3 regions of the Pseudomonas sp. 2 genome follow, and region 2 is predicted to be linked to each of the others. Evidence: riboswitches for the same ligand, from Rfam matches in the RefSeq annotation. Region 2 holds a riboswitch; each other region holds the start of a gene.
What was found. Region 2 has a riboswitch for cobalamin ahead of cobO (cob(I)yrinic acid a,c-diamide adenosyltransferase). Riboswitches for the same ligand answer to the same signal wherever they lie in the genome.
Positions count from the first base shown of each region.

Region 1: it holds a riboswitch for cobalamin, as region 2 does, so the genes downstream of both, AC1MEK_RS00550 (CbtB domain-containing protein) here and cobO (cob(I)yrinic acid a,c-diamide adenosyltransferase) in region 2, are expected to answer to the same signal.
Region 3: it holds a riboswitch for cobalamin, as region 2 does, so the genes downstream of both, AC1MEK_RS11465 (ABC transporter substrate-binding protein) here and cobO (cob(I)yrinic acid a,c-diamide adenosyltransferase) in region 2, are expected to answer to the same signal.

Region 1 covers NZ_JBWXNG010000001.1:123,342-125,536, forward strand. Annotated here, with positions in the region: gene cobW (cobalamin biosynthesis protein CobW) at 1-322, opposite strand, end outside; cobalamin riboswitch at 457-675, opposite strand; cobalamin riboswitch at 897-1,126, shown strand; gene AC1MEK_RS00550 (CbtB domain-containing protein) at 1,229-1,426, shown strand; gene AC1MEK_RS00555 (CbtA family protein) at 1,438-2,160, shown strand; gene AC1MEK_RS00560 (cobalamin biosynthesis protein) at 2,157-2,195, shown strand, end outside.
Region 2 covers NZ_JBWXNG010000002.1:18,509-20,703, forward strand. Annotated here, with positions in the region: gene AC1MEK_RS03065 (cobyrinic acid a,c-diamide synthase CobB) at 1-673, opposite strand, end outside; gene cobO (cob(I)yrinic acid a,c-diamide adenosyltransferase) at 670-1,281, opposite strand; cobalamin riboswitch at 1,390-1,606, opposite strand; gene AC1MEK_RS03075 (PQQ-dependent sugar dehydrogenase) at 1,731-2,195, shown strand, end outside.
Region 3 covers NZ_JBWXNG010000005.1:384,612-386,806, forward strand. Annotated here, with positions in the region: gene AC1MEK_RS11460 (aspartate/glutamate racemase family protein) at 1-523, shown strand, start outside; cobalamin riboswitch at 725-930, shown strand; gene AC1MEK_RS11465 (ABC transporter substrate-binding protein) at 1,066-2,067, shown strand; gene AC1MEK_RS11470 (FecCD family ABC transporter permease) at 2,064-2,195, shown strand, end outside.

The DNA.
Region 1 (2,195 bases), on a different contig from region 2:
CCGAGGTTTCGATGAGGATGTGGTCCAGATCGCCGCGACGGGCGACCAGTTCCTGCATCACCGGGAAGAATTCTTCCTGCACGGTGCAGCACAGGCAGCCGTTGGCCAATTCATAGACGCGGCCATTGGCTTCTTCTTCGGTGCAGCCGATGGTGCACTGCTTGAGGATTTCGCCGTCGATGCCCAGCTCGCCGAACTCGTTGACGATCACCGCGATCCGGCGGCCTTCGGCGTTGTCGAGCATGTGGCGCAGCAGCGTGGTCTTGCCCGAGCCCAGAAAGCCGGTGACGATGGTGACGGGAAGTTTGGCCAGTGTTTTCATCGGATGCCCTATCGAATGCTCTGCGGCGTTGCGGCGGGCAAACAGGACGAGAACCGCGCGCCCCATGCTGTACGCAGGCCCGCCGTTGGATTCGCCACCGGATCACCCCGCCCGGTTGTAAAGAGAATGCATGGACGTGACGTCCGTTCGAGGCAGGTCTCCTGGCTCACGGTGGCTCGCGGCGTGGATCAGCCGACGAGCGTTCATCGCGCCTTCCCGCGGGTGCAGTGGCTGTGCAATGAACCTGTCCGTTTACAGTTGCGGGGGCAGCTGTGGCATCGAACCACATTCCCTTCTTAGCACCGCTGCCGGGTCGACAGGCAGATCGGTGAACCTCAAGTGCGCAAGGCTACGCAGTGGCTGAAAGAAGGTCAACGCAGAAACGGCGTGTTGCGCGATGCGAGATTCGGCCTGGCTTTTTTGTGGGAGTGAGCTTGCTCACGAAAGCGATCACCTAGCCCCACTATTTATGACGCCTGTCAAAGCCCTTTCGTGAGCAAGCTCACTCCCACATTGACCTCTGCCAGCCGCAGGACCACGTTGTCCGATTGACTGCCGCCCCGCCCCATGCTCTCCTACACACCTTGTTACGGGTGCCCTTCACAGGGTGAAACGGGAAACCGGTGCGTACAGGCCACAAGGCTTGTGCAAGTCCGGCGCTGCCCCCGCAACGGTAAGCGAGCGAAGAGTCAGATCCACTGTGTCGGTCAGCGATATGGGAAGGCGATTCTTGCAGGCTTGGTGCTGTTAATCAGCCCGATGCCCCTCGCAAGCCCGGAGACCGGCCCGACAACGTTCACATAACAGACCCGCGGTGGGCGGGTGCAGTTGAGTTCGCCACTGACGTCCTGTCAGCGGCGCGCCTTTGCGCCTTCCCGTCCGCTGACACTTTCAGAGGGAAGCGCCATGTCGATCAGCACGACCAACCAGACCAGCAGCCAAACCGCAAGCCAAGCCACCACGCAAAGCCAGCGCCTGACCGCCGCCGTCAGCGCGATGATCCTGGGCGCCTGCCTGGTCTACTTCGCCGGCTTCTCGCACATCGACGCCGTGCACAACGCTGCCCACGACACCCGTCACAGCTCTGCCTTCCCTTGCCACTGAGACCTGCCGCCATGTTCAAGCGTATCGCTCAAACGGCCGGTTTCACTGGCCTGCTCGCAGCCCTGCTGCTGACCCTGGTGCAAAGTTTCTGGGTCGCGCCGCTGATCCTGCAGGCCGAAACCTATGAGAAAGCCGAGCCTGCCGTGCACGTGCATGAACACGCAGAAGGCGCCATGGCCGGTCACGTGCACGACGAAGAAGCCTGGGAGCCGGAAGACGGCTGGCAGCGCGTGCTCTCCACCACCGGCGGCAATCTGGTGGTCGCGGTCGGTTTCGCCCTGATGCTGGCAGCGCTGTATACCCTGCGCACACCTTCGAGCACGGCTCAAGGCGCGCTCTGGGGCCTGGCCGGGTTTGCCGTGTTCGTGCTGGCGCCGACCCTGGGCCTGCCGCCTGAGCTGCCGGGCACTGCCGCCGCCGACCTGACCCAACGGCAGATCTGGTGGATCGGCACTGCGGCGTCCACTGCTGTGGGCCTGGCGCTGATCGTGTTCGCCCATCACTGGCTGCTCAAGGTGCTGGGCGCGGCGATTCTGGTCGTGCCCCACGTCGTCGGCGCGCCACAGCCGCTGGTGCATTCGGCACTGGCCCCTGAAGCGCTGGAAGCCCAGTTCAAGATCGCATCGCTGCTGACCAACGCCGTGTTCTGGGTGGCGATGGGCCTGATCAGCGCCTGGCTGTTCCGCCGTGACCAGGCGCCCTCGGCGCAGGCCGGCCTGAACCACGCTGTATGAGTGAAGCCGGTCAGCGGCCGGTCCTGGTGATCGGC
Region 2 (2,195 bases):
CAAAGGTCACCGCAGGCGGCAGGGCTGAATCGCAGGTGCTGGCCAACGCGGCAGCGGCGGCGTCCAGGCGAACGTCCAGATCGTTCAGCTCGCTGGCCTGAACCAGGCCCAGATGGCGGCTCGGCAGCTCGATCCCGGTTTCCCGGGAGAGCGCGCCGTACCAGCGCAGGCCTTCCGTGAGGCTGCCTTCGAGCAATTGCGCATGGCGCACTGTGCCCACGCGATTGGCCAGCACCCCGGCAAAAGGCAGGTCCGGCTGATAACGCGCAAGGCCCAGCGCCAGGGCGCCAAAGGTCTGAGCCATGGCGGTGCCGTCGATCACGCCGAGCACCGGCACGCCGAAGTGCCGCGCCAGGTCAGCGCTGGACGGCGTGCCGTCGAACAGCCCCATCACGCCTTCGATCAGGATCAGGTCGGCCTCGCCCGCCGCTTCCCAGAGCAGGCGCCGGCTCTCGTCTTCACCCACCATCCACATGTCGAGCTGATAGACCGGATGGCCGCTGGCGCGCTCCAGAATCATCGGGTCGAGAAAATCCGGCCCGCATTTGAACACCCGCACCTTGCGCCCCTGATTGCGATGCAGGCGGGCCAGCGCGGCGGTGACGGTGGTCTTGCCCTGCCCGGAAGCAGGCGCGGCGATCAGCACCGCGGGACAGGTGCGCGGCTCACTCACAGCTCGATGCCCTTCTGCGCCTTGATACCGGCCTGGAACGCGTGCTTGACCACGGCGATCTCGGAAACGGTGTCGGACAGGTCGATCAGTTCCTGCTTGGCGCCACGGCCGGTGATCACCACATGCTGCATCGGCGGGCGGGCCTGCAGGTCGCCAAGGACCTGATCAAGATCCAGATAGCCGTGCTTGAGGGCGATGTTCAGCTCATCGAGGATCACCAGGCCGATCTCCGGATCGCGCAGCATCTGCCGGGTGACCGCCCAGGCGGCCTCGGCGGCGGCGATATCACGCTGGCGGTCCTGGGTTTCCCAGGTGAAGCCTTCGCCCATGACGTGGTAGCGCACCTGCTCGGGGAAGCGGCGGAAGAACAGCTCCTCGCCGGTGGCATTACGCCCCTTGATGAACTGCACCACGCCGCACTGCATGCCGTGGCCCATGGCCCGGGCGAGCATGCCGAAGGCCGAGCTGCTCTTGCCTTTGCCGTTGCCGGTCAGTACCACCAGCAGGCCGCATTCGTTGGGTGCGCTGGCAATGCGCTCATCGATGATCGCTTTCTTGCGCTGCATGCGCGCCAGGTGGCGTTCGTCACGTTCGGGGGATTCGCTCATCTCGGCTCTCCGCTTGAGGGGCAGACAGGACAGACGAAGGACGCAGGCAAGGACTGACAGCAGGCACCGGAACAGTCCGGGCCTGCGCAGAGCATCGCCCTCCGTGATGCCGTTCGGGTGGATCAGGCCGGTCTCCGGACTCATGAGCGATGCTGCCGGCCGCGCGCCTTCCCATGCCCATGGACACAGTGGCATCGTGCGCAGCCTTGACTCATTTACCGTTGCGGAGGCAGTGCCGGGATAGATCGCGAACGCTCGCACCGGCTTCCCTGTTTCACCCTGTCGACCGGTCGCGGTCGCGGGCACCTGAAACAATCGGCGAAGGTTAGAGGGTTGACCCCGGAGCGTCAATCGAACAGGCGTTTGTTCTGCGGTTGAACCCCTTACCGCACTGCGTCTCTATTTCATACACATGCCATTGCATGACTGCCAGGAAAGGGAGATCGAAGATGCTCACGCGCAAACCCCAGGTTGTGATGTTGCTGTTGGTAGCGGCGGGCCTTTCGGCCTGCGGTGAATCCTCCAGGTTGCAGGTGGCCGACGGCATGGGCCCCTCGCCCCAGTTGCCCGAGCCGAACAAGACCCTGATCCCCACTGTGAACATCGCCCCGGCCGTGGGCTGGCCGGCCGGCGCCAGGCCGGTCGCAGCGCCGGGCACCCAGGTGGCGGCCTTCGCCGAAAACCTCGACCACCCGCGCTGGCTGTACGTGTTGCCCAATGGCGACGTGCTGGTGGCCGAAACCAACGCACCGCCCAAACCCGACGACGGCAAGGGCATTCGCGGCTGGGTCATGAAGAAAGTCATGGGCCGCGCGGGCGCGGGCGTGCCCAGTCCGAACCGCATCACCCTGCTGCGCGACAAGGACCACGACGGCGTCGCGGAAACCCGCACGGTCTTTATCGACCACCTCAAT
Region 3 (2,195 bases), on a different contig from region 2:
GTTCGACGCGGTGATCCAGGCCGGTTACGGCGAGCACGGCCGCGAAGGGTTGCAGGAGTTGCTGGAAGTGCCGGTGGTGGACATCACCGAAGCGGCGGCCAGCCTGGCGATGCTGTTGGGCCACAAGTATTCGGTGGTGACCACGCTGGACCGTGCGGTGCCGCTGATCGAGGATCGTCTGAAACTGGCCGGGGTGTACGAGCGCTGCGCTTCGGTGCGGGCCAGCGGCATGAGCGTGCTGGAGCTTGAAGAAATGCCCGGGCGCGCAATCGAGGCGATTGTCGAACAGGCCGCCCATGCCGTGACCCACGACAAGGCCGAGGTGATCTGCCTGGGCTGCGGCGGCATGGCGGGCCTGGACCAGATGATCCGCGACCGCGCCGGGGTGCCGGTGGTGGATGGCGTGACGGCCGCCGTGGCGTTGGCCGAGTCGCTGATGCGGCTGGGGTTGAAGACCTCCAAGGTGCGCACCTATGCCACGCCGCGTACCAAGAAGGTGATCGGCTGGCCGCTCAGTCTGTGATATCAGCTTCTGCCCGCAGGGCGTAGGAGCTTGGCTTGCCAGCGATCTGGCGCGCAGCGGCAGTAAACCCTGAGCACGCGGTATGTCTGACAATGCCGAGGCGCATGGTTTTGCTGCCGCTGCGCGCCAGATCGCGAGCAAGCTTGCTCCCACGCCCTGCGGGCAGAATCAAAAGCGGATTCGCCCGCTCTCTTCAAATCGTTTAGTATCCCCGCCGCCGGTTTCCACTCGGAATTAATAGGGAATCCGCGAGCCTGACCGCTTCAGGGACAAAGGCTCAAACGGAACTGTCCCCGCAACTGTAGGCGCTGAGCCCTGCTTCACGATCGCCACTGGGTCCTCCCGGGAAGGCCGGAGCATGGCAATGACGCGCCAGTCAGGAGACCTGCCGGCAAGCGTCAATCATTCACCGGCGGGGTGTCCGGGAAGGACATCCGTTCGTGCAGGTTTTCACCCGCGCCAGCCTTTCATGCATCGCATGATCGGGATGTGCTTTCCAGTAGCGATTCGTCGGCAATCAGCCTTACTGGAGATTTGCGTTCATGTCGCTGCGCCGCCTTGCCACCCTGTTCACCGGTCTGACGCTCTCTAGCGCCGCCCTCGCCGCGCCCACCCACTACCCGCTGACGATCGACAACTGCGGCGTGCCGCTGACCTTCGCCCATGCCCCGCAAAAGGCCGTGACCATCGGCCAGGCCGCCACCGAAATGCTTTACGCCCTGGGCCTGAGCCAGCAAGTGGTCGGCACCTCGCTGTGGTTCAACCAGGTACTGGCGCAGTACCAGGACGCCAACAGCCAGATCGAGCGCCTGGCCGACAATGCGCCGAGCTTCGAATCGGTGATCGGCAAACGCCCGGACTTCGTGCCGGTGCAGTTCGAATGGATGGTCGGCCCGCAAGGCGCGGTCGGTACCCGCCAGCAGTTCGCCGACCTGAAGATTCCGGCCTACATCCTGCCGTCTGATTGCGAAGGCAAAGACAATCTGGTCGGCGCCGACGGCACCCGACTCAAGGCGTTCGACATCGAGACCCTGTACAAGAGCGTGCGCCAGCAAGCTGAAATCTTCGACGTGCAGGACCGCGGCCAGGCACTGGTCGCCGACTTCCAGGCGCGCCTGGCCAAGGCGGTCGCTGAGGCGAAATCCCACGACAGCCAGCAGCTCTCGGCGCTGTTCTGGTTCTCCAGCCCTGAGCTCAACGCCGCGCCTTTCGTGGCCGGGCGCAAGGGTATCCCGAATTTCATGCTCGACACCCTGGGCATGCGCAATGTCATCGAATCCGACGAAGAATGGCCGACCGTGGGCTGGGAAACCATCGCCAAGGCCAACCCGAGCATCCTGGTCATCGCGCGCATGGATCGTCGCCGTTTCCCGGCCGACGATCATGAGAAGAAGCTGGCCTTCCTCAAATCCGACCCGGTCACCCGCAACATGGATGCGGTGAAAAACAACCGGATAGTGATCATGGACGCCAGCGCCATGGAATCCAGCGTGCGCCTGTTCGACGGCATCGAGCAGCTCGCCCAGGCCACGGCGGGCCAATGATTCGCAACAGTTTGCTGCGTCTGCTCACTCACGCCCTCTGGGTCAGCGCCGTGCTGTTGGCGGCCGTGATCGCCGGCATCGCCATCGGTGAAACCTCCATCAGCCTGCCGGTGATTTTCCAGGTGCTG